Regions from separate parts of the Amphritea sp. GJ51-11 genome, predicted to be linked through region 1. Evidence: predicted binding sites of a transcription regulator. Region 1 holds the regulator's gene; each other region holds the start of a gene.
What was found. The regulator LexA, encoded in region 1, represses DNA repair genes until DNA is damaged. The targets are predictions, from matches to a motif close to TACTGTNTANNTANACAGTA.
Positions count from the first base shown of each region.

Region 1 (10,375 bases):
CGCTTCAAGCAGATTGGGGTCCGGATAGACACACTTCATTTTCACTCCCGCTACCTCTTCGATCTCAGGTAATAGGAAGGCATCATCCTCAGTCGCAAAACTGATAGAAGTGCCGGTAGAACCTGCGCGACCAGTACGGCCAATACGGTGAACATAATCATCCGCATCTTCCGGCAGTGCGTAGTTGATCACATGACTAACACCGTCGACATGAATCCCTCGGCCCGCCACGTCGGTGGCGACCAGAATATTGATTCTGCCACTACGGAAATCATCCAGTGTTTTAACCCGCTTTTGCTGGGTGATCTCACCGGACATCAAGGCAGCTTTTAAGCCATCTTTCTGTAACCGCTCAGCTAGCCGACGCGTTTCGTCACGACGATTACCAAACACGATAACCCGCTCCAACTGATTCAGCTGCATAAAGTTACGCAGCAAGCGGTATTTATCCTGACGTGAAACGAGATACACCAACTGCTCCACCGAATCGGTACTCTTTTGCTCTGGGGCGATCTCGATCACCTTAGCATCCACCGTCCATTGACGGGCGAGACTCATCACATCATCGGTAAAGGTGGCACTGTAAAGCAAGGTTTGACGATCACCTTTACGCGGGGTATGGCGAATAATAGTACGTACATCGGGAATAAAGCCCATACTCAGCATTCGATCGGCTTCATCAAGCACCATCACTTCCACATCACCGAGGTCGACATCAGATGAACGTACGAAATCGATCAAACGGCCCGGCGTCGCTACTAGAATATCGACTGGACGCGCCGCCAGCTGTTTACGCTGACGGTCGTAATCCATCCCGCCCACCAAGGCGACCACACCGATATCGGCATACTTACCCATCTCTTCTGCATCCGATGCAATCTGTAATGCGAGTTCGCGGGTCGGTGCAATAATGAGCGCCCGGGGCACCCCTTTAGCCGCTTTATATTCCAGCGGGTAATCCAGCAAATCGGTAATAATACTGATCAGAAAGGCCGCTGTTTTACCGGTACCGGTCTGGGCCTTACCAATAATATCCCGACCTTCAAGTGATTCGATCAGCGTTGCCGCCTGAATATCAGAACAATATTCAAAATTTAAGTCCGCAATCGCGTGCATCACATCATCAGGCAGATCGAAATCATGGAAACGCTGCTTCCCTTCCACCGGCGCTACGGCAAAATCCTCACGGCGCCAGCTTTTAGTCTGAGACGGGCCTGAGGTTTTGCTCTCACGGGTTTGCTGTCGCTTATGATCGCCACTACTGGATGTATTACGCGCGGCATTACCTGTTTGACTCTCATTGGGCACGGTTGCGGGTAGTACGGGTGTCGTCTCCGACGTTTCTATACTGGCAGACGGCGTCGCGTCTGATGGCTTAAATATTTTCTTTAACAAAGTCATACCTTATCCGCTTAAGCGAACGGTTAGCTAATATTTCGTCGAAATGGCGGCAATGAGTCGAGTAATTGTCGACCGTAACGTTTAGTCACAACACGTCGATCCAGCAATACGATGCGTCCTCTATCCTGCTCAGTTCGCAGCAGCCGTCCAGCAGCCTGAGTTAAGCGCACCGATGCCATCGGCACTGACCATTCCATAAAAGGGTTTCCACCTTGCTGCTGTATCCATTCAGCCATAGTGGCATCCACCGGATCATCCGGCACACTAAAGGGGATCTTGGTGATAATAACTTCCGTCAAATAGTCACCGGGAAGATCAACTCCCTCAGTAAAAGAAGCGAGACCGAAGATAACACTCCCTCGCCCCTCATCAATTTCGGCCTTATGACGTTTCAGAATCTCATTTTTACTGAAATCGCCCTGCGACAGCACCCTATTGTTGAGCTTTTCGTCGAGACTGGCAAGCACTGATCTCATTTGCCGCCATGAGCTGAACAATACCAGTGTACCGGTATCAGTTTTTAAATGATTATTAAGATAATCGGTAACCGCTTGGGTATGTAATTCAGGGTCATTCGCTTCAACTTTCATCGGCGGGACATAGAGTTCCGCTGCATTATAATGATCGAAAGGGCTGGCTAAGCTAAAACAGGGGGTATCGGCGGGTAAGCCTAGATCAGCTAAAACCCGATCAAAACGCCCCAACGCCGTTAATGTCGCCGAAGTCACCACCGCTGCATAACAGTGCTGCCACAGATTCATATGTAACATCTGCGCCGCCGACACGGGGGCAGTACTGCATTCAAAGTCATACCCTTGGGCGGTTTCCACCAAGCTGATCCAACGTGCCGTTGGCGTACTATTCTCAGCGTCCACATGCCCCATCGAACGCCCTAGGCCAGTGATGTTTTGCATTCTCGACACCATCATGCCAACCCGGGGATACCACATTTCGGCGGCCTGACGGTCAATACTGCCATCGCCATCCAACGACTCTTTCAGGAGATCTAGGATCATCTCCATCTTAGTGCCCATCCGAGCCGCTAGGTGCTCTACCTGTAAACCAAACTGCTTAACCTCATCAGGCACCACGCCACTCGGGTAACGGTAGCGTTCTTTAGGTCGGGTAAAGGCATCACTCAATAAGATCGGCCGGATCAGTTCGGCCCAGTTATTCAACACCACCTGCAAATCTTCCATCGGCTTACGCTGGTGCTCAATGTAATCACGCATTAATTGCGGATTCCCGCTTTGATCGAGCATTTTATCCAGCTGTTTAATCGTGCCGGATAACCAACGTTCGGTGGACTTAAGCCGCAAGTTAAAGGAGAAGTGACCGCTGGCCTTATCAGATAAATGGTGACCTTCATCGAAGATATAAATGGTCTCAGACGGATCCGGCAGGATAGCACCACCGCCTAACGCTAAATCGGCCAGCACGATATCATGGTTGGCGATCACACACTCGACCTGATCAAGGTCTTTACGGGCTTTGAAAAAGCTACAGGCGGAAAAATTACTGCAACGACGATTGGTACACTGCAGATGATCACTGGTGAGCGGATACCAATCCTGTTCACTGATATCCTGACTCAGGTTATCGCGATCACCATCCCAGCGACCTGAGGCAAACTCATTTAATAGGCTCTTATAGAACTCGGCGGTTTCACCATCGATACGTAGCGCTTGCTCATCTTCATACAGCGCCTGCTGACCGGATGCCCCGTGGGCATCGAGATGCTGCTCCGCCTTACTGATACAGAAATAGCGGCCGCGCCCCTTGGCCAAGCCATAGGTGACAGACAATCCCGCATGTTCCGCCACCTCAGGAAGATCCTTATTAAGCAGCTGTTCTTGCAAAGCCACCGTCGCGGTGGAAAGCACTACCTTTTTACCCTTTGCTTTAGCGATCGGCAGAACCGCCAATAAATAGCCAATGGTTTTACCGGTACCGGTGCCCGCCTCAATGACGCTCACATGCTTTTCACCCAAGCGGTGGGATTTGTCATCCTCCATAATGGCGCCAAGCACTTTCGCAACCTCTGCAATCATCTGCTTTTGCCCCATACGCGGCTTAAGCTGACGGCTCTCAAGAAAGCGTCTATACGCCCCCTGTATCTCTTTTTTTATCTCTTCTGAAAGCACCTGACTGCCCTAATACACCGTAACGACGGACATTCTAGCAATAATACTGGATAAATAGACAGAAAAATGTTTACAAAGCCAGAATACTGTATATAGTTACAGCTACTGGATAAAAACACAGAGTTCATCATGAAACTGACACAACGCCAAACAGATGTACTTGAATGCATTAAACACTGCATCAGCACCACCGGCTATCCGCCTACTCGGGCAGATATCGCTAAAGCGCTGGGGTTTAAATCAGCTAACGCCGCCGAAGAGCACCTCAAAGCATTGGCCCGTAAAGGAGCCATTGAGATGATCCCCGGCACCTCCCGCGGCATTCGAATCCCTGGATTTGATGACGAAGACCCTGGTTTGCCGGTTGTCGGTCAAGTCGCGGCGGGTGAGCCGATTCTGGCACAGGAAAACGTCGAAGAGCGCATTACTATCGCCTCAGACTTTTTCCACCCGCCAGCCGACTACCTACTTCGGGTGCGTGGCACCAGCATGAAGAACGTCGGCATTATGGATGGCGACTTACTGGCAGTGCACCAGTGTCAGGCGGCTAAAGACGGCGAAATTGTGGTTGCCCGAATAGATAATGATGTCACCGTCAAACGCTTTAAACGAAAAGGTAATCTTGTCTACCTAATCGCTGAGAATGAAGAGTTCGAACCCATTGTGGTCGATCTGCAGAAGCAGGAACTTTCCATTGAAGGTCTCGGTGTTGGGGTTATCAGAAGAGGACAGTAATCATGTTGCACGCAGTTAGCAGTCTCAACAGCTCAGATTCCGTACTGCCCGGTTTTATTCGTCCGGTCGCCGTACCATCAAACCACCCGGAACTGGCCGGCAAGGTAACGGAAATTGTTTTGCAAGGCAGTGATTTTGGGCAAATGACCATGCTACTGCCACTCTTAGCACAACTCAGTAAAGATGATCGTTGGTTTGCTTGGATAGCACCGCCGGCATCTCTACCGAAGAGCTTACTTGAAGCTGCCGGCATCGACCTCAAGAAGGTGATGCTGCTGCAACCTGATCAAGGCCACTCAACCTATCAATTGGCCTGCCAAGCTCTCAAAGCTGGCACTTGCCATGCGGTTATCAGCTGGCCCGGCGTACTCAGCAATGAAGAACTCAGCGGCCTCGAAGCTGCGGCGGTTAACGGTAAAAGCCATGGTATCGTGATCCGTGATCGCCGACTCGCTTAAGCCAAATATACAGCAAAAAAAACAGCGCCTCGGCGCTGTTTTTTTAATGGATAATCCTTGGCTGATCCGGCGAATCCACGTCAAACTCAGCGTCGGGATCATTCTCCAACCCAAGTCCTGCGTCATCCCCATTCGCCGATGCCTTGACGCTCATATCAGAAATCATATGGATACCCGCTGTTAGCATCACCTTAGCGACATCAATGCACTCTTCATCAAGCTGCTCTCTGACATCGTCCGAGAAGCTGATCCGCATAATAGGCTCATCATTGGAATCAGCACGACGCAGCGCAATCTGACCATCATCCAACTCAATTATTTCCAAAAACATATTAGACATATTTTTCTCAACTCGGCTCAAATACGTGAACGAAACCACCGGTGTGAAGCACTACGCTTAGAAGCCTCGGCCTCAGAAACCCTTCAACCACCGATGCTTCTCTCCTCTTTTACCACTCCTGCATACCATTACGCATACGTTCGACCAGTGCCTTAAATTCGCTAAACCAGCGCTGGTATTCGCTGAGTATATCGCCATCTTCAGCATGGTCCGGATTAATCTGCATCACGTGTATCTCAGAGACACTTTCGGCTTTGCCTTGCGATTGCTGATGGTCTTCCGCTCGCCAGCAGGCTTTATACGCGGCAAGCAACTGATGCAACCAACTGTCAGTATCATTATGTAACTGTTGCAGTTCGGCGACTTCAGGTGCTTCCAACCCCTGCGCCTCCATCTGCTGCGTTAGCTGACTGAGCTTACTAATCCGGTTAGCATCAAAACTGTATTGTTCAGCGATCTCTCTGAGCAATGAACTGTATGCCGACACCATATGAAACAATACCGACTCATTATAGGATTCAATCAACGCATGCTTACTCCAGCCGGTCGATTCCTGAGCCACCTTCAGCGCATCCAAATGGATGCGGGTAAAGTTTAATTTCTGGTTGGTACGGGTTAAATACACACCGCTCATACTAAGCCTCCGCTCACTTTTTGGTTGCTGTCTTCTTCGCTTTAGCAGCTTCCACTACCCATTTACCGCCACTGTAGAAAGCACGCCATCCGGTCGCCTTACCTTCGACTTCCGTCATCACATACTGCTCTTTCGTTTTACGGCTGTAACGGACGATTGCAGGGTTGCCATCATCATCTTCTAACGGTGCACTGAAGAGGAAACTATATTTTGGATCGATCTCGCTCTTATGTGGTAAGAGCTCAGACACTTTAGGCGCTCGAGTTTCCCTTTTACGAGGGAACTGACTCGCCGCAAGGAACATACCTGATGCACCATCACGTAAGATAAAGGTGTCTTCGACGTTATCACATTGCAACTCTGGCATCGGCACCGGATCCATTTTCGGCGGCGCAGCCTCACCACTTTTCAACAACTTACGAGTGTTTTTACAAGTATCACTTGTACAGCCAAAGAACTTGCCGAAGCGGCCCGTTTTTAACTGCATCTCAGCACCACACTTGTCGCACTCCAACACCGGGCCATCATAACCCTTGATTTTAAAGGCACCCTGCTCAACTTCAAAACCAGGACAGTCCGGGTTGTTGCCACAGATATGCAGCTTACGTTGCTCGTCAATCAGATAGCTGTCCATCGCCGTATCACAGATACTACAACGGTGCTTGTTACGCAGGATACGCGACTCTTCTTCATCATCGCCATCGACACTGACAACCTCATCACCGTGAACCAGATTCATGGTCGTTTTGCAGCGCTCTTTCGGTGGCAGGGCATAACCTGAACAGCCTAAGAAAACCCCGGTTGTGCCGGTACGCACCATCATCATCCGACCACAGGTAGGACAAGGAATATCCGTTTCTGTCGGCGCATTCAAGCGCATCCCGTCATCAGGGTCTTGTGCTAGCTCTAAACGATTACTAAAGCCTTCATAAAATTGGTTGAGCAACGCTTTCCAATCGGCTGCGCCAGTAGCGATGTCATCTAACGACTCTTCCATCCGGGCGGTAAAGCCAAAATCCATCAGATCAGAGAAGTTCTCCACCAGTCTTTCAGTAACAATATCGCCCATTTTCTGAGCATAGAAACGCCGATTATGGACTTCCACATAACCACGATCCTGAATCGTCGAAATAATCGACGCATAGGTGGACGGCCGGCCAATGCCTCGTTTTTCTAACTCTTTAACCAAACTCGCTTCGGTATAACGGGGTGCAGGCTTAGTAAAATGCTGCTTAGGATCTAGCTGTTGCAGTTGCAATACATCGCCCTGCTTCACATCTGGCAAGATAATATCGTCATCTTTACCCCGGCTATTCATCACTCGCGTATAACCATCAAAGCGCAAAATCCGACCTTTGGTGCGTAATTCAAATTCACCCGCCGTAATGGTTACCCGTGTACTGGTGTAGAGGGCCGGCGTCATCTGACACGCCATGAACTGCCGCCGAATGAGCTCATAGAGGCGTTCAGCGTCCCTCTCCATGCCTTTTAACGAAGTAGCCTCGATGCTTACATCTGAAGGACGAATCGCCTCGTGCGCCTCCTGAGCGCCCTCTTTGCTGCTATAGGAGTTAGGTTTTTCAGGCAGATACTTGCTGCCAAAGTTCTCATTAATATATTCGCGGCAGGTAGCAACGGCTTCAGCACTTAAATTGGTCGAGTCGGTCCGCATGTAGGTGATATAGCCAGCTTCATAGAGTCGCTGCGCCAGCATCATGGTTTTCTTCACACCAAAGCTCAGTCGGGTACTCGCCGCCTGCTGCAGGGTTGAGGTGATGAAAGGGGCCGAAGGACGACTACTCGTTGGACGATCCTGACGATTCGTGACCTGAAAGGCTTCTTTTTTCAGCTGCGCAACATACCCATCAGTCTCGGTACCACTGACAGGACGGAACGCCTTGCCCTGATATTTTTCGACCTGAAAGCGCAATGCTTCTTTTTTGTCCGACTCGACATCGGCATGTAACTCCCAGAACTCTTCAGGGATAAAGCTGCGAATCTCTTTTTCACGCTCAACTAGCAAACGTACAGCGACCGATTGCACCCGTCCAGCCGACAAGCCACGGGCAACCTTGGCCCATAGCAGCGGCGACACCATGTAACCGACCACGCGATCAAGGAATCGACGCGCCTGCTGCGCATTAACTCGGTTAATATCAAGCTCACCCGGTTGCTTAAATGCTTCCTGAATCGCTTTTTCAGTAATTTCGTTAAATACCACACGTTTATAACGTGAATCTTCACCACCAATCGCTTCCCGCAGGTGCCAGGCAATCGCCTCCCCCTCGCGGTCCAAATCGGTTGCGAGATAGATTGTGTCTGCATCTTTCGCTAGTCGTCTCAATTCATCAACGACTTTTTCTTTACCGGGCAAGATCTCATAACGGGCATCCCAGTTATGTTCGGGATCAACACCCATACGAGCAATCAGTTGTTTTTTACTCTTTTCAGCCTTGTGCCGGATTTTATCTTCCGGTGACAATTTACGGGTTATCGCAGCCTGACGAGCGCGTTCTTTTGGATCCGATGCGGTCCCATTACCCGAGCCACTGGTGGGCAGATCCCGAATGTGGCCCACGCTCGATTTAACCACAAACTGGTTACCCAGATACTTGTTTATGGTTTTCGCTTTGGCAGGTGACTCAACTATAACTAGGGACTTTCCCATATAAATAAAATCCTTAAAGGACGAGGTGACAATACAAAACAGCGTGCATATATAAGGGCTGTAACCAGCAGGGTCAAGCTTCTGCTAAAAAAAACACGCCAATTAATCAAGATTATTGGCTAATAAAGGTATGTTTCTGGTAGCTTAAATACAGTATGCTGCCGCCAATATTAGCCCGTTCCTTAATTACAACTACCTGAGAATATGTTGCAAGACAACCTGATTTTTCTTTTTTCTTTAATCGCAGTCGGTTTCGTGGCGTTGCTGGTGAACAATTATTTCTCTACCAGAGAACAGCAAAATGAATACCGCAATAAGCGTCTGAAAGAGCTGAATAAGAAGTCAGCCGAAACCCTAGAAAGCCTTGCCGTGCTGAGGGAAGCCAACTGCCGCACGGAAATAACCGATGCTTTGAGCGGCTACGTTGTCAGCATGATCGAAGAAATTTCAACACTGGCCCCCGAATCGGAACTCCTTCAGGATATCGGTGCACAAAAAGAAAGTACCGACCGCATCACTGCGGTACCCGGTGGTTTTAACAACGATCGCGCCCTCAAAAAAGCTCAAATCCATATTCAACATGCCGAAAAACTCTGTATCGAGATGGCGCAACTTAACAAGCTCAGTGTAGCCCGGGCCAAGCAGTTTCAGCATGATCTTTACTGGTTGCATGTTTGCGTATTTGCCGATGCCCATATCAATCAGGGTAATCACTATCTCGAGCGGGGCGATAAGTTAGTAGCCATGTCCCACTACAAACATGCTAAAGCGATGGTTGCTCGTGCCAACGTGCCGCAGAAGCAAAAACAAGAATATATCGATAGGATTAGAGATCTTCTCAACCGCGCAAGACCCAGTAGCGCCATGGCTACCGGCAACTTGGCCGCCTCTGTTGATCTCTTAAGCCAGAAAGAAAATAAAGAAGAATAAGTATTAAGCGCCGACCTCAGTTTGAAGCGGCGTTTAGATATTCAAATCGGCCAACCGATTGGCCATCCGCACCGGTCACGGCTTCAGTAAACATCGCCAACGGCCGCACCCAGATGCCTCGCTCGCCATAACAGGGGCGATACACTACTAACCACTCTTCCGTTTCGGAATGCCGAGCGAGATGCAGCACTTCGTAATCTGCGCCTTTGTAATGACGGTAAATACCCGTTTTAAGCGTCATAGTCGCTCCTCTATCTTGCCTATTCATGATTAAAACTGCTGGTCAATAAAGGGCTTGAGTAACGCTTGAAACTCATCCAAGCTGTTTTCATCACCACGTTCATCCCAATATAACGAAATATGCACCGGTGTTGACTCGATCGAAGAGACGCCTGCTGGCAACTGCTCTATCAATGTATTCAAAACCGCTAGTTGCTGCTCGTTCAAGCAACGCTCACCACTGCCCCAACACCAACCTTCAGGCAAGCCCTCATTGGCCACGGCAATCTGACGAAAAACCTGCCACTCGGTGAAGTTATTGCGATGGGCTTTTTCCAGGTTATAGCGAGGCAAACGATAGGCTGTTGCCATCAAGGTTTCAGGCTTCACCTGGCCCGCTGCACGGGGCGGCGTCATGCGCACCATCTGCACCTGAAAGCCATGTTTAGACGCCTGTTGACGCAGTTTGGCAAGAAACCGCTGCCGTGGACTTGGCATCACCCACATCATCGACCCTAGCAATGACATCATAATTAAAATAATAATGGCCCACTTCATTTAATGCCCTCGACTAACCGGGTTGACACCGGTCATAATTAGAACCAGAGATTCTATGTTATTCTCATTATTAGGAATCAACAGGAGCAATTCCCATGTCCCTTTATAAACACATCTTAGTAGCGACTGATTTATCAGAAGAATCTGATCAATTGATCGACAAAGTAAAACAACTGGCCGAATGCTCTAACGCTGAGCTATCCATGATTCACGTTATCGAGCCGCTGAGCTTTGCTTACGGCGGTGACGTTCCGATGGACTTAACCGCGATTCAAGCACAGCTTGATG
Region 1 covers NZ_CM147881.1:1,975,692-1,986,066, reverse strand. Annotated here, with positions in the region: gene rhlB (ATP-dependent RNA helicase RhlB) at 1-1,401, opposite strand, end outside; gene dinG (ATP-dependent DNA helicase DinG) at 1,425-3,545, opposite strand; gene lexA (transcriptional repressor LexA) at 3,675-4,280, shown strand; gene AC0L4K_RS08695 (cell division inhibitor SulA) at 4,283-4,738, shown strand; gene AC0L4K_RS08690 (hypothetical protein) at 4,782-5,078, opposite strand; gene AC0L4K_RS08685 (DUF6586 family protein) at 5,188-5,712, opposite strand; gene topA (type I DNA topoisomerase) at 5,726-8,380, opposite strand; gene AC0L4K_RS08675 (DNA topoisomerase I) at 8,585-9,310, shown strand; gene AC0L4K_RS08670 (DUF1653 domain-containing protein) at 9,327-9,551, opposite strand; gene AC0L4K_RS08665 (hypothetical protein) at 9,581-10,087, opposite strand; gene AC0L4K_RS08660 (universal stress protein) at 10,183-10,375, shown strand, end outside.

Region 2 (10,375 bases), 530 kb from region 1:
GGCTCAAACAGTTTACTTAATATCTCGGCACTGATGCCTTTGGCGTGGTCTGACACCGAGATATAGATATAATCCTTGGTTTTTCGGGTGCGTATAATAACGGGACGATGGCTAACTTCACAGCCATTATAAGCCTCAATCGCATTCCTAATCAGGTTAACCAGCACCTGTTCAATCTGAATTTTATCAGCGACGATGGCTAGTTCGCCATGTTCCAGTTCAAATTCAAAGGTGGTGTTGTGATCCAGTGCTTCCTGTTTAAGAAACTCAGCGATCTCTTGGCAGCTGTCATTAAGTGAGAATTCCATACGCTGGTATTCGGTCTTCTTAACGAAGCTGCGCATGCGTTTGACGATCTCTGCGGCACGTTTGGCTTGGCGGGTAATCAATCCCATCGAGTGGCTGACTTCCTCCACCGAGCTGATACGTCCCTCTTCAATACGGCGCATTGAGCCGCGACAATAATTTAGAATGGCGGCCAACGGTTGGTTGATCTCATGGGCGAGTCCGGAGGCCATTTCGCCAACGGAGAGTAACCGGGCAATGTGCGCCATCTCCAATTGGTTACGTTTCATCTCATCTTCGGCCTTTCGGCGCAGGGTAATATCCCGGCCGATAATTGAGTAATACTCCACCTGCATATCGTCATTAAGGTTTCGGTGGGCGATCACTTCACGAATTTCTGCGGTACGCTCACGGCCAGAGGGCAGTTGCATTTTAATGCTGCCATACCAGGTGCCGTGGGCGGCAGCGTGACCGAGGGCATCTTGCACTAATGAGGCAAAAATTTTGGGGGAAAACATCTGCTCAAGATAAAACACCATCGGGTTTTCTTTTTCGGTACCCAAGGTGATGTAGGTGGCCTCATTCATATAGGTCAGCTGCATGGTTTTATGGTTGCAGAACATAATCATGTCGGAAGAGGCTTCCACCACGCGTGCCAGTCGGCGGGTGGCTTGTTGTGCCAGGGTTTGCTCGGTAACGTCACGAGAGACACAGACCACCTCAATGGGCTTGCCTTCGGCATTTCTCAACGTACGGCTGGTGGTTTCTAGCCAGATGTAGTGACCATTTTTATGTTTATAACGATAAACGTTGGTGTACATCCCTTTGCGATAACGGACGGAGTCGGAACGCTTTATCAGGTTATCAGCATCTTCCGGGTGGAAGAGGTCATAGCCGGCGGTGCCTATCATCTCTTCGACGGTATAGCCGAGCATACGTTCTACCGCTGGGCTCACATCGAGAAAGGTCCATTCCGTTGTCGGTGTGTGGCGGGAGATCATATCGGTGGACTGCTCGACGAGAAAGCGCGATCGTTCGCCCTCATCCATCTCACTGATCGCTTTCAGGTTTTGTTCTATACTCATGAGTGCTCGCTGATCAGGTAAAAACCCTTAATATGTCGTTCCAGTGCTGCATTTGATACGGCTTTGGACTTAAGGCTAGCTTGTTTCATCAGGGTAATTACGTATTATAACGGATGCAATAAGGGTATACCCTAGGCGGTGCGATTTATCACATCCGTTTTCACAATAAAAATACTGCTGGGCCCGCTGGCTGATCGCGGATACAGCAATGTTCAGGGATTAACTACTATGTCAAAACACTCGAATCCATATCAGTTTGGCTTGGATAAGAACAGCGCCAACTTTTCTGCTATGAGCCCATTAAGCTTTCTCGAGCGTTCCGCTTTCGTCTTTCCTAACCATACAGCGGTGGTGCATCAGCAAACCCGACGTAACTGGTCGGAAACGTATGATCGCTGCCGTCAGTTAGCCAGCGCCTTGGTTCAGAATGGGATTGGAAAAGGGGATACGGTCGCGGTGATGGCGCCGAACCTACCCGAACTGTTTGAGGCGCATTTTGGTGTGCCGATGTGTGGTGCGGTGCTAAATGCGCTGAACGTGCGTCTGGATGCCGAAGCGATCGCTTTTATTCTGCAGCACGGCGAAGCGAAAGTGATTATGGTGGATCGAGAGTTTTCTGAGGTCATTGATCAAGCACTTAAAATGATCCCCCATAAGCCGTTAGTGATCGATATTGATGATCCCTATTATGAAGGCGGTAAGTTGATTGGCTCCACCGATTATGAAGCCTTCATTGCCACCGGCGATGCAGCTTATGCTTGGCAGATGCCGGAAGATGAGTGGGATGCCATTACCCTCAACTATACCTCAGGAACAACGGGCAACCCGAAAGGGGTGGTTTACCATCATCGGGGCGCGTATCTGAATGCGATGAGTAATATCGTTTCTTGGGATATGGGGCATCACCCGGTGTATCTCTGGACACTGCCGATGTTCCACTGCAATGGTTGGTGTTTCCCTTGGAGTCTGGCCGCATCTAGCGGCGTGAGTGTCTGTTTGCGTCATGTTCGGGCCGATGATATTTACTCAGCGATTAAAGATGAGAAGGTTAATCACTTCTGTAGTGCGCCGATTGTCTTGAATATGTTGAATAACGCGCCGGATGAGATGAAAGCGGGTATTGATCATCAGGTTAAAGTGATGACCGCCGGAGCTGCGCCACCGGCCGCCGTGATTCAGGGGGTGGAAGCGATGGGCTTCGATGTTACCCATGTTTATGGGCTGACCGAAACCTACGGGCCATCGGTCGTATGTGAGTGGCATCAGGAATGGAATGATCGAAACGACGAAGAGATTGCGCGATTGAAATCCCGTCAGGGTGTTCGGGCGCCGATGCTTGATGGGCTGATGGTCGCGGATCCGACTACACTCGAGCCGGTGCCTCAAGATGGCCTCACCATGGGTGAGATCTTTATGCGTGGTAATCTGGTGATGAAGGGTTACCTGAAAAACCCGACCACCACTGAAGAAAGCTTTGCCGGAGGTTGGTTCCATTCCGGTGATTTAGCCGTGTGGCATCCCGATGGTTATATTGAAATTAAGGATCGCTCAAAAGATATTATTATCTCCGGAGGGGAAAACATTTCCTCGATTGAAGTCGAAGATGTGTTATATCGCAATAAGAGTGTTATGGAAGCGGCGGTTGTTGCCCGAGATGATGAGAAGTGGGGTGAAGTGCCCTGTGCCTTTGTCACCCTAAAAGAGGGCGCGGAAGTGTCTGAGCAGGAGATAATTGATTTCTGCCGTGAGAATATGGCGAACTTTAAAACACCGAAGAAAGTCGTTTTCGGTCCGTTACCAAAAACCTCAACCGGAAAAATTCAGAAGTTTGTCTTACGCGATAAAGCCAACGATTAACGGTCGATATGAATTTAAGGTATGAGCCTCCGTTAACGCTGGAGGCTCACCTTTGCAACATGATTTCGGCCGGTTAATGGCATCTGGGGGCTTTTAGCTGCCGCTAGCCCCGCAGATTACCAGGTGTCATGACGCTTTCTACGTTTTGGCAGATAAGGAATCATTAAACCTAGTAGTAATCCACCGAAGGCGACTAAGCCACCGTAGGTAAACCAGCGCATCAGATTGCTTTCATCCATACCATTGATGGTGCGGTTGAGGCTGACGATCTCTTCCTCAAGGGCCGATACTTTACCCGCATTTCCCGCATTTTGGCCGGCAAGGCTCTGATTCTGTTGTTTTAACGCTAAGATCTCTTCAGCCTGCGCCGCCAGATTCTCTTCATTCTGTTTTAGTTGCTCTTGCAGTTTTGGATAGCGGGTCGCTAAGCTAATACCTGATGAGATCTTGTCGGCGGGCATCCAACCAACTTTGCCACTCGGGGTCTTAATCTGAATGAAATCCGTTTTCTCATTACGATTAAGCACGGTGACTGGTGAGCCACTGCGTATCCGCCCGGTAATCCGGTATTCCGTTCCTGGACCACCGTGATAAAAGGTATAGACATCATCGCTAACATAATTAGCGGCGTCAGCCGAGGTTGAAAGTGCCACGGCAAAAAGGCATGCGATCCATGGCTTTTTTGGGAGTTTATTTGACGAATTCATGTTCTTCCTGTGTGTGTAGACGTTCAGCCTTCCCCCCTAAAACCGAAACCTGGTTTTCAGGCAAAGCTGGACAGCGGTAGACCGGTATCGATGCGATAAGTTCAGCGGCTGTCGTAATAATTTAACATTATACAATCAATCGGCCTCGGGTTAAGCCCTGATTTTTTACAGGAACAATTGATTAAGGTAGTGATATACTGTCGCGCGAATTAACCGGTTGCCATCAGGCCCGAATTAAGGAGTTATCAGAGTGGCATTTATTCGTTGGTTTCTGGGTAGGATTATCCTGCTATTGAATTTTGTATTTCGTCCTCGGGCGATTAAAAGAGATCCTGAGCAGCAGCGTGAGTTAGATCTTCGCACCGCTCACTTATCTCTCTATCAGTATGAGGCGTGTCCGTTTTGCGTTAAGGTGCGCCGCGCGCTGCGTCGTAACGGTCTGAATATTGAGTTGCGTGATGCCAAAAAGGTCGAATTGTACCGTCAAGAACTGCTAGAGGGTGGTGGTCGGCTGAAAGTTCCCTGCCTGCGTATTGATGAGGCCGATGGCGAAGTGCGTTGGATGTATGAATCCTCCGACATTATTCACTATCTTGAACAGGCTTATGTCACACCCAAGATTGGCGCATAAGTCTCGTCGAGGCTTAAAAAAGCAGCGAAGGCTGCTTTTTTTGTGCCTGTCGCTAGCGTCATCGATCAAATTGGGATAACTTGTCTGTATATTTAACCAGTACTTTTTAACCATGATTCTATACATAGCAGAAAAGCCCAGCCTTGCCCGCGCCATCGCGGATGTGTTGCCGAAACCCCATAAAAAACAGGATGGTTTTATTGAGCTAGGTAATGGTGATTGTGTCAGTTGGTGCTTAGGGCACCTGCTCGAATTGGCTGATCCGGCGGACTACAACCCAGATTTTAAACCCTGGCGCTTTGAGCATCTGCCGATTATCCCGGCGGAGTGGAAGCTAAAGCCGCGCACTAAAACCCGTTCTCAGTTAACGGTGTTGCGGCGTTTAATCCGGCAATCAAAACAGTTGGTTCACGCTGGCGATCCTGACCGGGAGGGCCAGTTGCTGGTGGATGAGGTGATTAACTACCTCGGTGCGAGTGAAACAAAGAAACGCACTGCCCAGCGCGTCTTGATCAGTGACCTTAACCCTAAAGCCGTTAGTGCAGCGCTACATAATTTAAAAGCTAACTCTGAATTTATACCGTTATCTGTTTCAGCATTGGCGCGCTCTCGCGCGGATTGGATTTACGGCATCAATATGACCCGCGCCTACAGTATTCAGGGGCGTAAAGCGGGTTATCAGGGGGTGCTGTCGGTGGGGCGGGTGCAGACTCCCTTATTGGGCTTGGTTGTGCGGCGTGATGCTGAGATTGATAACTTTGTCTCAAAGCCCTTTTACGAGGTGCAAGCGGTAATAGAAACAGAAGCGGGAGAGCGTTTTAATGCCAAATGGAAACCGAGTGAAAACTGTCAGCCTTATCAGGATGAGGAAGGGCGAGTATTAAACCGTAAACTGGCGGAAACGGTGATCAACCGGATCAAAGGTCAACCGGCAGAGTTACTGAGCCTGACGCAAAAACGTAAGCGTGAAAATGCCCCGTTACCTTTTAGCTTGTCTAGCTTACAGATAGAAGCGGCTAAACGTTTTGGCATGAGCGCCAAAGCGGTATTGGATAGCTGCCAGACATTGTATGAACGCCATAAATTGTTAACCTACCCGCGTTCTGATTGCCGGTATCTGCCGGAAGATCATTTTGCTCAGGCGGGGGACGTGATCGCAAGCATCATGAGCAATCAGCAAAGCCTTGCTGAACATTTGCCACAAATTGATGCTAGTCGGCGTTCCGCTGCCTGGAACAATAAGAAAGTCAGTGCTCACCATGCGATTATTCCCACTACTCGTCAGGCAAATCTGGCTTCGCTGAGTGATGCTGAACGTAAGCTCTACATCTTAGTGAGTCGTTATTATCTGGCGCAGTTTATGTCGCCTTATGAATATGATGATACTCGGGTTGATCTGCGTATTGCTGGTGGCCAGTTTATTGCCAGTGCGCATCAGACCAAGCGCCTTGGCTGGAAACCTTTGCTGTCCGATGCGGCAGAAAAACACAGTAGCCTACCGGTCTTGCGGGAGGGGCAGTCATTAACCTGTGTTGATGGGGTGTTGGATGAAAAAAATACCCAGCCGCCTAAATACTTCACCGACGCAACTTTGTTAGCCGCGATGACTGGCATTGGCCGTTATGTTACCGATCCGGAGATTCGTAAAGTATTAAAAGAAACGGATGGTCTAGGCACCGAAGCAACACGTGCGGGGATTATCGAACTGCTGTTCACTCGAGGCTTTCTTAGCCGTGAAGGTAAAGCCATACGCTCTACTGAGGTTGGCCGGGCGCTGATCAACTGTTTACCCGAAAGTGCGACGACTCCGGATATGACCGCTGTATGGGAAGCAGAGCTAGGTCGAGTGTGTCAGCAAGAGGCGAGCTATAATAGTTTTATGCAACCGCTGACGGAGCGGCTAAAAGAGTTGATTGCTCAGTCATCCCAAGTGGTTATTCCGGATACGCTCAAGGCCCTCAGTCCTAAACCCAAGCCAAAGCGACGTACCAGCCGAACGGGCACACGTAAACCGGCCAATGGGACTAAGCGCGGGCCAGCGAAAACTAAAAAACCGAGTAAGCCGAGAAAAACAGCGACCCGCAAAGCATAATTGACCTGCGACTGTTAGCCGTGAACGGATATTAAAAACGGTGCCATGGGCACCGTTTGAGTGAGCTTGCGGAATGTGCGTTTGACCGAATGGCTAAAGAGGTAAGAGGGTTGTCAGACCAGTTTAGGCTCATGCCAGTTGATGCATTTAAGAAACTTATGGCCGGGGTAGAATTTGCCATCTTTACCGGTTTGATCTTCTGCCGATTTGATAAAGGCTTCGGGTAGCTCGCCTCCACGGTAAACATTCAGACCTACTTCGGTGCGATAGTAGGCCAGTGTTTGCTCGACTTCATCTTCTGTTTTACACAGTTTTGATAGGTTGCTGGCCTGTACCGCTGACATATCAGTATCGGCATCGATGCCAAGGATATGCGCCATACCGTAGGTAACCACAAGGATGTCCGCTACCGCATCACGTACTTCAGACATATCTTTATTGTTAATCCCCTCCACCAGTTCAGCTAGCTCTTCCTGAATCAGATGCAGTTGTTTGCCCGCTTTTTCCCAGTCGGGGTTCTGCAGATCGCCCTTCAGATTACCAAAGACCGTGTTTAGATAAGATACGTCGGTGAAATTACTCATGATGCTTTGTATACCGTGACAGTTATAAACGGCCTATATGATGACGGTTTAAGCGCTGAATCGCAATTTCGAATCGGCTTTGTTATCTATATAGCGGTCATATGGGCCTGCTGACACTGGGTTCACGTAACGTTATTTTCGTTGTTTTAAGCCGCTTGTAAATCCAAATGGCTGGTACAGCACAAGATAGCTGATCAAACCAATAATAACACCCCAAAAAGCCGCGCCAATACCGAGGTAGTTCATACCTGAGGCGGTGACGATAAAGGTGATCAATGATGCTTCAAAGTGAGTGGTTTCCTGTGCGGCGCCGAGTAGATTACTGGAGATCGCGCCGAGCAACGCCAATCCGGCGAGTACTGCGACAAAGTGATCAGGTAGGGCGGTAAATAACGCAATGATGGTGCCGGAAAAGGTCGCGCCGATTAGATAAAACACACCATTGGCGATGCCGGCAACATAGCGCTTAGAGTGATCGGGGTGTGCATCTTTACCGGTACACAGTGCTGCCGTTATGGCCGCAATGGCGGTCGTGATCCCCCCAAACAATGCGGTGATGAGCGAGATGCCGCCGGTACAGAGAAAGATAGGCCTGGCCGGCGTATTAAACCCCGAGGCTTTGAGGATGGCAAAGCCCGGTAAAAACTGTCCGCTCAGGCTCACAATCACCAAGGGTAAGGCAAGGCTAAGGGTTGCACTGAAGGTGAATTCAGGGGCGATAAAGATCGGTACCGTAAGGTTGAATGACACCGACTGCAGATTCGTTTCACCCAGAGCGATGGCTCCGAGGAGGCCGATGCCTAGCAGCAGAAGCAGGCAGTATTTGGGCAGCAGTCGACGAAAAATAAGGTAGCTACTGATCATCAGAATGCTCAGTTCCGGCATGACCTCGATGGAGAGGAAGGCATTCACACCAAACTGAAATAGGATACCCGCTAGCATGGCATAGGTTATGCCTCGAGGGATGATATTCATAATACGGTCGAAGTAGCCGGAAAAGCCGATCATGATCAGTATGACCGCCGCCGTAATATATGCCCCCACCGCTTCATTTAGTGAAAGTTCGGGAAATAGAGTGATCAGCAAGGCGGTGCCCGGTGCAGACCAAGCGGTAATGATCGGAGCCTTAAACCAGATGCTAAGAAAAATGCCGGATACGGCCGCGCCCATGGAAACGGCCCAAACCCAGGAGGAGATCATCTCGCTGGAGATATCGGCACTCAGTGCGGCTTGGTAGAAAATAACCAAAGGCCCGGAATAGGAGATCAACACAGCCAGTAAGCCCGCCGTAACCGCTGATATTGAAAGGTCTTTTCGCATGAGGGGAACGCTTCCGGTTATTTTATTATTGTTGGTTGTGCTGAGTATACCGCAAGGTGGCGATGCACTCCTGAGCGCTTATTGACGTTCTGCTTGTCAGGCCAATGCCGCCAATGAGATTAGGCTGAATAGCGTGGTCAAAACCAGTAACTGGGCAATACGTTGGGTATGTATGCCATACAGCATCCCAAAAGAGAATACTGCGGTGGTGATCGGCCCAGCGGAACTGAGCATATAGAGGCTGCTATCTTGCGTTTGTGGGGCAAAGAAGGACAGGGTGAGCCAAACAAAGAGTGGCAACACAATTAGTTTCAGTCCGGTAAACAGCCAGACGATTTTATCTGGATGCAGTGATATTTGTGACAGCACCACGCCCAGTGCCAGTAGCGCAAGGGGGGCTGCGGCTTTGCCATTAAAACTAATGAAGGTTGCTATCGCATCGGGGAGTTGTATTTGAAGAAGGTTTAGCAGTAACCCTACTGCGATGGCAATAATCAGCGGCAAACGTGCCACAATGCTAATAACGCGGCCTAATGAGGGGCGCTCTGGGCGGGTCAGTTCGAGGGCAAACAAGGTGCCGGTAAATAACAAAATGGTATCCAAGGTCACAATGGCAATGATCGCGGTAGTATTTTCACTGCCGAACAGGAATTGACTGATGGGTAGTACCAGAAACACATTGTTGACGAAGACGCAGCCGACTGACATCAAAACGGCTTCCTGTTTTTCCAACCCAAGCTTGCGCCCTAACCAGAATGCCAGCGTTATCAGTACGGCCTCAGCCGACAGGTAAGCGCATAGCGGTGCGAGACTAAACTGCTCAATCGGCGCATTGCTGACCAAGCCTAAGACGAGGATGGGGAGAAAAACAGCGGTCGCGACCCAGTTAATGCTCTTTGCCTGCTCATCACTGAGTTTTTTACAGCGGCCTAAATAAAACCCTAACGCCAAAATGGCAAAAACCGGTAATACCGGGTTAATCAGCACCGCTAACATCTGCATCGGTTGTCTCTTTTCATTGTTATTTTTATCAATGTGCATGCACATCAAGGCGCCAGCTTAAGGGGGAAGGGCGTGCGGCTGCACCCATGATATATGTGTAACTTTATGATCTAAAGCCGTTTTGTGGGTATTTTTTTAGTTGTAGGCAGTAGCGTGAAGTGTGGGGGAGTCTCTCAGGTCAATATCATAACGATCCTATTGGCTGTACTGGTCGTTGTGAATGTCAGTAAAATATGACGAAAGACCTGTGTGATCGATATACATTGTCGATGTGAAAAAGTGGCCGTGGTTGGACGGTAGCTTTTTAGACTAGCTGAATGTAACGCCGCTGGCGCTTTAATTAGTGACGTATCAAGTAATCAAACGCCCCAAGGAATCTGTTTTATGGGGCTCCTATCTGATCTCTATGATGGAAACGCCGATCAGTATCGGTCTGATTCTTCATGGTTTAACCCACGGTCAGCTATCTGTTTCTTTAACCTATCGGGTAATCGTGATGAAGTGTTCTGTGGGGAGATTGCTATCTCAATTATGAACCAAGCACTTGGAAGACGGAATATCTGGTTAAGGCCATTTTCTATCATTATAGGGTATTGAATGAGCGCTTTTTAAGTGTGCTGACCCGAGTGAAAAGAGCACGTAGTTCTTAGTTCGAAACGATTGTGTCGTTTGCTTGAGGGACGCGACTCGATCGAAAATTCTTTATTCTGTTTTAAAATCATAACGGTTAGCATTCGGGTCACCTTGCTTCATCTTAACGCTGGGTGAACGCACAGAATTCACCTTCTTGACAGCATGACTGCCTTGAACGG
Region 2 covers NZ_CM147881.1:2,510,426-2,520,800, reverse strand. Annotated here, with positions in the region: gene AC0L4K_RS11280 (PAS domain-containing sensor histidine kinase) at 1-1,370, opposite strand, end outside; gene AC0L4K_RS11275 (acyl-CoA synthetase) at 1,599-3,227, shown strand; gene AC0L4K_RS11270 (TIGR04211 family SH3 domain-containing protein) at 3,344-3,934, opposite strand; gene AC0L4K_RS11265 (glutathione S-transferase N-terminal domain-containing protein) at 4,185-4,565, shown strand; gene AC0L4K_RS11260 (DNA topoisomerase III) at 4,678-6,657, shown strand; gene AC0L4K_RS11255 (nucleoside triphosphate pyrophosphohydrolase family protein) at 6,771-7,241, opposite strand; gene AC0L4K_RS11250 (benzoate/H(+) symporter BenE family transporter) at 7,374-8,561, opposite strand; gene AC0L4K_RS11245 (AEC family transporter) at 8,658-9,563, opposite strand; gene AC0L4K_RS11240 (hypothetical protein) at 10,266-10,375, opposite strand, start outside.
Region 2: AC0L4K_RS11260 (DNA topoisomerase III) is a predicted target of LexA. The motif match lies at 4,648-4,667, and genes of this name have one in related genera.

Region 3 (10,375 bases), 1.8 Mb from region 1:
CAATGCGTATAATGATTATTGTCACAACATCATACCGTTGCTTACGGCGAAAGTTTAGCGCTGTTGCGCAATTTCAACGCATTTCGGTTCAACTCGGCGCGTATAATTCGGCCCAAAAGCCGACGATTTTACTGCCAAATATCATATTTATGCCATAGATCATTTGAGCCACTGACCACAATTGCAGTACAGTTGAAATAAAGGCGACGCCATAACAGTGCGTTTCTATTATCGCCCTGTATTTTGAAGGACATACTATGAAGTACTGCAACCTGTGCGGATCGACGGTCCGGTTTGAAATTCCCCCCGGCGATAACCGTCCTCGGCACATCTGCAACCAGTGCGGTGAAATACACTACGTGAATCCAAAGGTCATCGCCGGCTGCCTCCCTGTCTATGACGGCCAAGTACTGCTATGCAAACGCGCCATTGAACCCCGCGTTGGCTTCTGGACCCTCCCCGCAGGCTTTATGGAAAACGGCGAATCCACCCGCCAAGCCGCCGCGCGCGAAACCCTCGAAGAAGCGAATGCCCGGGTGAGCGAATTACAGCTGTATACCCTCACTTCCATCGTGCCGGTTAGCCAAGTCCAATTCATCTACCTGGCACAGCTTGATAACCTAAACTTCTCAGCCGGTGATGAAACCACCGATGTACAGCTATTTACAGAAGAGAATGTTCCTTGGGACAATCTAGCCTTTCAAACTATCCGCAACGCCTTAAGGTTTTATTTTGCAGACCGCAAAAAAGGCCACTACCCATTACATCACGTTGACCTTGAAACACCACCCGGTCAATATGTTGATAAAGTCTAATCCCAGCATAAAAAGAGCAACCCATGGATAACAAACTGATTCTTATTATTCTTGCCATCTTACTACCACCAATTGCCGTTTTTCTGAAAGCCGGCCTAGGCCTGCAGTTATTCATTAATATTGTGCTCTGCCTGATTTTTTATATTCCGGGTATTCTGCATGCGCTCTGGCTGGTGTTAAAATAACCGCATCCTGTTTCCATAACGGCTTAGCCTAGGTTTCAGCGACGAATAACGGCCCATCAGGCCGTTTTTTTTATTTGACGGCACCTACCCGGCGCACATAATGAGATTCATCAATGACTCTGTTAATCACCACCTGGATTAAGTTCTTTATCCTTTTTGCACCCTTCTTTGTGGTGTCTATGTTTCTATCGCTGACGCGTGGTGACACACCAGCAGAGCGTCGTAGCACCGCTAACAAAGCAGTGCTGGCCGCCGCTTTAGCAGCGCTCGTCTTATTTTTCTTCGGCTCACCGCTGTTTGAACTACTCGGCATTACCATCGATTCATTTCGCATTGGCGCTGGTATTTTGCTATTCCTCTCAGCTATCAGCTTGGTCAAAGAAGGAGTGCGCACCAATGCTCAGGTGCCTGATGCTATTCGTGAAGATACTTCGGTCGTGCCCTTAGCCATCCCCACGATTATCGGCCCAGCAACCATCGGTGCCATATTGGTGTACGGCTCAGAACTTCATGGGGTCGATATGCTGTTCGGCCTCAGCGGCATGTTCCTCGCCCTGACTTCGCTGTTGCTGCTGCTCCATGTCGCCAACCGATTAGAGCGCGTACTAGGCAAAACAGGCCTGAACATTCTCAGTAAGATCACTGGCCTAATTCTGGCCGCTATGGCATCGGAAATTGTGCTGACAGGTATCACGGGGTTTATGACCCGCATCGGCCACTGAACGATATTACAGCAACTTCGCAGACCCCAGCAGCCACGGGGCCTGCGCGCTTTACCCCACTGATACCCAAGCTTAATCCACAAATTTATCCACAGAATTTGTGGCTAGTTTTGAGCCTTTTTAACAGGTTATTTTTTACCCTGAACAAATTTAACACACTACAAATTAAGCCAATAATAACAATAGCTTAAAAGACTACCGCAATGGTTATCCATACTTAACTAACCGCTTTACCCACAGGATATGTTCATAACTATCTCAGTTATAATCATGATCATAAATCAGCCAGCTGCCAAACATCATAGGCCACCTCTTCATAAGGGTGCGCCTGCTTGAGTGCCGCAATCGCCGCATGAATCAGATCATCCTCGCACACTAATTCAACCTTCCACTCCGACAGCTGCTCTAAAGTATTCTCCCGACCAATATGAGGCTGACTGCCCGGCATGGGCCGAAACTGCCCCAACCCTTTAATCTGCCAGCAGCAACTCTCGTACTGCCCTATGCGGCCAGCTCCACTCATAAACACCGCTTCTTTAACGACTTCTAAAGCCTCATCCGGAACAAAAAACGCTAACTTATACATCGCCTTTCCTCTTCTATATTCATGATTTCTATACGCCATAGGCGGCGAATTAAGCCAAAAAAAGCGGCCAGTGATTGCTCACCGCCGCTTATTGATAATCATGGTTTGATTTATAGATCTTCCACGAGCCGGCGCAGATCTTCCACCTTACGAGACACTACTTTTTCAAGGTGCTCGATCTCATCCAGCAGATGCTGCTTTTTGTCTTTAACCGTTTTCTCTGCAGACACCAGCATTTCCAGCTCGTCGATCGCCCGCAAGAAATATGGCGAAGGTTCGGTGCTTGCACGGTATGGTACCAAGCCACCCTCAACCGATACGTTGGTATGCTTACGCTTGAATTTGAATTTTTTACTTTTCGTCATCCACTCACCATGATGACGATGTAAATACACCTTCAGCACATCAACATCATTTTCAGTGCGGGTGGTGAATTTTTCAATTTCATGGGGATTCTCAAATCCCATTTCTGTTAAAGTCCGAAATTTATCGGCAGACATTGGTTTACTCCATAAGCCATTAGCGGAAAACTTCCTTGAATATAGATGAAAAAATCTAAAACGGGAGTTTTTCTTAATCCCATAATGGGATGTTAATACAAGGTTGCTATCACGGGATAAAAAAAACCGCCGGACGGCGGTTTTAATAAGCCATCAATAAACGATGTTAATTTTTCAGGTTGAGCACATCCTGCATATCGTACAGCCCATTCTCTTTACCGGCCAGCCAACTAGCAGCACGCATAGCACCTTTTGCAAAGGTCATACGAGAACTCGCTTTATGGGTAATCTCAACGCGCTCGCCTTCAGTCGCAAATAATACCGTATGATCACCCACCACATCACCTGCGCGGATAGTCACAAAGCCAATTTCCTCTTTGCTACGGGCACCTATCTGCCCCTCACGACCATAGACAGCACACTGGCGTAGATCACGACCTAACGCATCGGCAACCACCTCACCCATGCTCAGAGCAGTGCCAGAAGGCGAGTCCACTTTGTGATGATGATGCGCTTCGATTATCTCGACATCATAATCATCACCCAACGCCTTAGCCGCATCGGCCAGTAGCTTAAAGCAAAGGTTCACCCCCACGCTCATATTAGAAGCAAAGACCAACGGCATGGTTTCACCAAAGCTGCGCAACTCATTACGCTCTGCTTCATTCAAACCGGTGGTGCCAATGACCATCGCTTTTCCATTAGCGGCACAGAGCGCCAGATTTGCGAGTGTCGCTTTCGGGGCGGTAAAGTCGATAAGCACATCGAAGTCATCGATCACCTGCTCTAGTGAGCCGACAATCGCCACACCTAGTTTACCCACACCGGCAACTTCGCCAGCATCGGCACCGATAAGACTACTGGTCGACTCAACGATGGCCGCCCCCAATGTTAGCCCATCGGTTGCCTGAATAGCTTCGATATTAGTTTTTCCCATACGCCCAGCGGCGCCGGTTACGGCAATTCTAATCATTCTCACTTCCTGATCTGATGCCGGGCCTTCGTTAACTTCAGCCCCGCTCATGAATCTTAACCCTTCGAACGACTGACACTCTGGTCCATATCAAAGGCCGGTTTTTCACACTCAGGCCGACCAACGATCTTAGCTGGCACACCCACCACCGTGGTATGAGGAGGTACATCTTCGAGCACCACAGAACCGCCACCGACTTTAGCGCCGACACCGACTTCGATATTCCCGAAGATCTTCGCGCCCGCGGCAATCATAACCCCTTCACGAATCTTAGGATGACGATCACCGGTCTCTTTACCCGTGCCACCGAGTGTCACTGATTGCAGAATAGAGACATCATTTTCAATAACGCAAGTTTCGCCGACCACAATACCGGTCGCGTGATCAAACATCACTCCACAGCCAATCCGCGCCGCCGGATGAATATCCACCTGAAAAACTTCACTCACGCGGCTCTGAATATACAGTGCCATTGAGTGCCGTCCCTGCTTCCACATCCAGTGAGCGATACGATAAGCCTGCAGAGCATGAAAACCCTTTAAATACAGTAATACCGTGGTAAAACTAAACACAGCGGGGTCGCGGATACGTACAGCACTGATATCTTTACAGATGCACTTGAGGATTTCAGGATCACCACTCAGGGCCTCTTCAATCAACTCACGCAGGGTAATAGCGGCCATCACCTCATCAGACAACTTATTAGCCAAGAGGTAACTCACCGCCTCGCAGAGGCTGTTATGCCGGATAATGGTGCTGTGAAAGAAACTCGCCAGAAATGGCTCAATAGCCATCTCGTCACGTGCTTCTTGTTGAATCAGCCGCCACAACTCTTCCGGGTGAGTGGGAAAATCACTCATGTAAGACTCCTAAAAGTCGAAGGGGCTGCAATGCAGCCCCTTGGGATATTAGGTCATATCCTCAAAAAATTTCTTAACGCTATCAAAGAACCCATGTTTCTTTGGCCCATGGTGTTTTTGGCGTTCATCCATCGCGGTTTCAAACTGTTTCAGCAACTCTTTCTGCTTGCTGTTCAGGTTCACCGGCGTTTCAACAATCACCCGTACTAGCAGATCACCAACACTACCACCACGAACAGGCTTAATACCTTTACCTCGCAGACGGAATAGCTTACCGGTCTGGGTTTCAGCAGGTATCTTCAGTTTAACACGTGATTCTAGCGTCGGAACTTCTAGTTCACCGCCAAGCGCGGCATCGATAAAGCTGATTGGCACTTCACAGTATAGATGCTTGCCATCACGCTCGAAAATCGCATGATCACGTACATTAACCTGAACAAAAAGATCACCTGATGGGCCACCATGGCCACCCGCTTCCCCCTCACCTGAGAGACGAATACGATCGCCGGTATCCACACCCGCCGGAATTTTAACCGACAGTTTCTTGGTTTGTTGCTTACGGCCCTGACCATGACAGCTAGTACATGGATCAGAAACCACTTGGCCTTCACCATGACAGGTTGGACAAGTCTGCTGCACAGAGAAGAACCCTTGCTGCATACGTACTTGACCAATACCACCACAGGTACCACAGGTTTTAGCACTGGTGCCGGCTTTAGCGCCACTACCATCACAAACATCGCAGGGTACTAACGTCGGTACGGTAATGGTTTTTTCACAGCCACGTACCGCTTCTTCCAGGCTCAAGTCCATGGTGTAGCGGAGGTCGGCGCCGCGCTGTACATGACTACGACGACCGCCATGACCTTGCTGGCCAAAGATATCGCCAAACACATCACCAAAGATATCGCCAAAGCCACCCTGACCGCCGCCAAAGCCCTGACCACCCATGCCATTCTGATCTATACCTGCATGCCCATATTGGTCATAAGCAGCTTTCTTCTGCTGGTCGGACAGTACTTCGTAGGCTTCGTTAACCTCTTTAAAGGCATCTTCCGCGGACTTATCATCAGGATTACGGTCCGGGTGATATTTCATCGCCATACGACGAAAGGCCTTTTTAATATCCCGGTCAGAAGCGTCACGGTCAACGCCTAACACATCATAAAAATCTTTCTTCGACATAATCGGTATCGCAATCCGGTTAACTAATTCTTTAAATCAGCTCAGAATAAAAACAAGACAACGCGGGACCGGCCCGCGCTGTCAATTTAAGCTTGATTCACTTCAATCCGACTTATTTTTTGTCGTCGTCTTTAACTTCTTCAAACTCAGCGTCAACAGCGTCGTCAGCCGGCTCAGCTTGAGCCTGCTCACCCGGTTGACCTTCAGCCTGTTGTGCAGCTTCAGCATACATCTTCTGAGCCAGTGCAGAAACGGCTTCAGTCAGTGCGGCTGTTTTGCTTTCGATGGCGTCTTTATCGTCTTCTTTAAGCACGCCTTCCAACGCTTCGATTGCACCGTTGATCGCTGTTTTCTCTTCTTCAGTTGCCTTATCACCGGCATCTTCCAACGTTTTCTTAGCGGAGTGAATCATCGCATCCCCCTGGTTACGGGCTTGACTCATCTCTTCAAACTTCTTATCCGCTTCAGCGTTGGCTTCAGCATCACGAATCATTTGTTCAACTTCATCATCACTCAGACCTGAAGACGCTTTAATGATAATTGACTGCTCTTTACCGGTCGCTTTATCTTTCGCAGACACGTTCAGGATACCGTTAGCATCGATGTCGAATGTTACTTCAACCTGTGGCATGCCACGTGGTGCTGGCGGAATATCGGCCAGGTCAAAACGACCCAGTGATTTATTGCCTGAAGCTTGCTTACGCTCACCCTGTACTACGTGAATGGTTACAGCAGTCTGGTTGTCTTCCGCCGTAGAGAACACCTGAGACTTCTTAGTTGGGATAGTCGTGTTCTTCTCGATCACTGGTGTAGCAACCCCCATAGTCTCGATACCCAAGCTCAGTGGGGTAACGTCCAGCAGCAATACGTCTTTAACATCACCGGCCAGAACCGCAGCTTGGATAGATGCGCCAATCGCAACCGCTTCATCAGGGTTAACATCTTTACGTGCTTCTTTACCGAAGAATTCTGTTACTTTCTTCTGTACCAGAGGCATACGGGTCTGACCACCGACCAAAATCACTTCATCGATATCAGCAGCAGACAGATCAGCATCTTTCAGTGCCATACGGCAAGGCTCAAGAGAACGATCAACCAACGCTTCAACGAGGGATTCCATTTTTGCACGGCTGATCTTAACATTCAGGTGCTTAGGACCCGTTGCATCAGCAGTGATGTAAGGCAGGTTAACATCAGTGCTCTGTGCAGATGACAGTTCAACTTTGGCTTTCTCAGCACCTTCTTTCAAACGCTGCAGTGCCAGTGGATCACTGTGCAGATCGATACCAGATTCTTTCTTAAACTCAGCCGCCAGATATTCAATCAGACGTGAGTCGAAATCTTCACCACCCAAGAAAGTGTCACCGTTAGTCGCCAACACTTCAAACTGGTGCTCGCCATCAACTTCTGCAATTTCGATAATAGAGATATCGAATGTACCACCACCCAAGTCGTATACAGCGATCGTTTTATCGCCTTTAGATTTGTCCATACCGTAAGCCAGTGCAGCAGCTGTTGGTTCGTTGATGATACGTTTAACATTCAGACCCGCAATTTTACCGGCATCTTTAGTTGCCTGACGCTGAGAATCATTGAAGTAAGCTGGAACGGTAATAACCGCTTCAGTCACCTCTTCACCTAGGTAATCTTCAGCAGTTTTCTTCATCTTCTTCAGAATTTCTGCAGATACCTGTGGTGCAGCCATTTTCTTATCGTTTACTTGAACCCAAGCATCGCCGTTGTCAGCTTCGATAATTTTGTATGGCACCATTTTAATATCTTTCTGTACTACATCGTCTTTAAAACGACGACCGATCAAACGCTTGATCGCGTACAGTGTATTGTTCGGGTTAGTCACAGCCTGACGTTTAGCCGGCTGACCTACCAGAATTTCACCATCATCCGCATAAGCAATGATAGACGGGGTGGTGCGTTCACCCTCTGCGTTTTCAATAACCCGTGGCTTATCACCGTCCAATACTGCGACGCATGAGTTTGTAGTACCCAGGTCAATACCAATAATTCTACCCATCTCAATCACTCCAATCATTCTGTGCCCGATCTAGCGGGCAAATTCTTTTTTCTTGCTAGCTATATTGGTGCATATTTATCAGTTTCAAGGCCTGACTTATTCAGCACCTTTAGAAACAATCACCATCGCTGGACGAATCAAGCGGTCATTCAAGGTATAGCCCTTCTGCATCACCGCCATCACATGGTTAGCCGGCACATCGGGGTTCGGCACCATTGACATTGCCTGATGTAATTCAGGATTAAACGCTTCACCCACTGGGTTATGCTGTTCCACCTTAAATTTACCCAAACCAGTGATAAACATATTCAGCGTCATCTCAACCCCTTCACGCAGGGCGACAACCGCTTCATCATCACTATTAGATGCTTCAATTGCCCGTTCCAAGCTGTCCACGACCGGCAGCAGCTCATTGGCAAATTTGTCCAGCGCAAACTTATGCGCTTTCTCAACATCCATCTCGGCCCGACGACGCACGTTCTGCATCTCGGCTAAGGTCCGGAGTTCCTGTTCTTTCAGTTCGGAAATCTGATCCTGAGCCTGCGCCAATTGAAGCTGCAATGCGTCCACATCAACCTCGGCTGCGGTAGCGCCTTCAGCGGCGGGCTCAACGGTTTCGTCAGCGGCTGCGGTTGCATCAACCGCATCCGTTACTGTGTCCGGCTGCTGCTCGTCAACCTGAGTCTTATCTTCGCCTGCCATCACTTTCTCCAACCATCTGATATGTGAATTTTCTGTTGAGCTTTATATGGGGCTAAGCCAACAGGATTCAAGTGGTTATTTTTGATTTTTTTATGCAAAGGAGTAGTTATTGATTGCGCTAGGGTAATTATTGGCTTATATATTAACTACTGTATAAAAACACAGGCTTGAGGCCATGCTGACTCAACTCAATATTCGCAATTACGCCATCGTTGAACAACTCGACCTAGAACTAGACAAGGGTATGACCGTGGTTAGCGGTGAAACCGGTGCCGGTAAATCGATCATGCTCGACGCACTCGGCCTTACCCTTGGTGATCGCGCCGATATGGGCTCAGTGCGCAAAGGCGCGGAACGGGCTGAAATTATCGCTAGCTTCGATATAACCGATATCCCCACGGCTAAACAGTGGCTAAAAAGCCAAGAGCTAGACGATAGCGAGTGCATACTTCGCCGGGTGATCACCAGCGAAGGGCGCTCTCGTAGCTATATTAACGGCAGCCCCTGCCCTATTAATAAGGTCCGTGAACTCGGTGAACATTTGATCGAAATTCACGGCCAGCATGAACATCAGCGACTACTAAAGAAAGATCATCACCGGCACCTTCTCGATGCGTACTCCGGCAAAGGCGAACTGGCCAGCAAAACCCGTACATTATTTCGTCACTGGCACAGCCTGAATCATCGCCTACATCAGTTATCGGCTCAGAATGAAGAGCAAACCGCTCGCTTACAGCTATTAAGCTACCAAGCCGAAGAACTAGAGCAACTGGCCCTCGATGAGGGTGAATATGAGAAGTTGGTTGAAGAGCAAAGCACCCTAGCCAATGCTGAAGATATTCTCCATTCAGGTCAGCAAATACTCTTGCTCACCAGCGACGGCGAAGAAGTAAGCTGCCTAAGCCTACTAAATCAGTGTCAAAACCTACTTAGCAAGATGAAAGGCACCTCCCCTTCTGTGACACAAACCATCGAAATGCTGAGCAGCGCACAGATACAGATAGAAGAAGCGTCGCAGGAGATCAGTCACTATATGGACCGGGTTGAGCTTAACCCAACCCGTCAAGCCGACGTCGAAGAACGCCTCGGCACCATCTTTGATTTAGCGCGCAAACATCGTATCCCGCCCGAGCAACTACCGCAGTTCCAACAAGACATTCAACAAGAACTAGAAAGCCTCAGCATGTCAGACCAAGCCTTAGAGGCACTGCATCAAGAAACCGAACAGGCGCGTCAGGCATTTCTAAGCAGCGCCAAGCAGCTCAGTAAAACTCGTCACAAAGCCGCATCGAGCCTCAAAAATGAAGTCAATAAGCAGCTACATAGCCTAGGTATGACCGCTGCCGAGTTAAGCTTGTCGCTGACCCCTTATGCCAAAGACCAACTTAATGCCCACGGCCTCGAAGAGGTCGAGTTTCTGATCACCACCAACGCCGGTCAACCGCCTCGCCCACTAAACAAAATAGCCTCTGGTGGTGAATTATCACGCATTTCACTGGCGATTCAGGTGATTACAGCTCAGTCCTCTAGCACACCAACGCTAATCTTCGACGAAGTTGATGTCGGTATCGGCGGTGCCATTGCTGAAGTTGTCGGACGCTTGCTCAGACAGTTAGGCGAAAATAATCAGATTCTGGTGGTCACTCACCAGCCTCAGGTCGCATCTCAGGGGCATCAGCACCTATTCGTTAGCAAGAAAACCGTTAAAAACAAAACCATTACCCATATCGACCCACTCAGCATCGATCAACGGATCGGTGAAGTGGCCCGGATGCTGGGCGGTATTGATGTCACCGAAACATCACGGGATCATGC
Region 3 covers NZ_CM147881.1:3,784,691-3,795,065, forward strand. Annotated here, with positions in the region: gene AC0L4K_RS17030 (NUDIX hydrolase) at 258-815, shown strand; gene AC0L4K_RS17035 (YqaE/Pmp3 family membrane protein) at 839-1,000, shown strand; gene AC0L4K_RS17040 (MarC family protein) at 1,114-1,722, shown strand; gene AC0L4K_RS17045 (YqfO family protein) at 1,997-2,308, opposite strand; gene AC0L4K_RS17050 (DUF3461 family protein) at 2,419-2,808, opposite strand; gene dapB (4-hydroxy-tetrahydrodipicolinate reductase) at 2,975-3,781, opposite strand; gene cysE (serine O-acetyltransferase) at 3,838-4,641, opposite strand; gene dnaJ (molecular chaperone DnaJ) at 4,690-5,826, opposite strand; gene dnaK (molecular chaperone DnaK) at 5,939-7,858, opposite strand; gene grpE (nucleotide exchange factor GrpE) at 7,955-8,560, opposite strand; gene recN (DNA repair protein RecN) at 8,736-10,375, shown strand, end outside.
Region 3: recN (DNA repair protein RecN) is a predicted target of LexA. The motif match lies at 8,708-8,727, and genes of this name have one in related genera.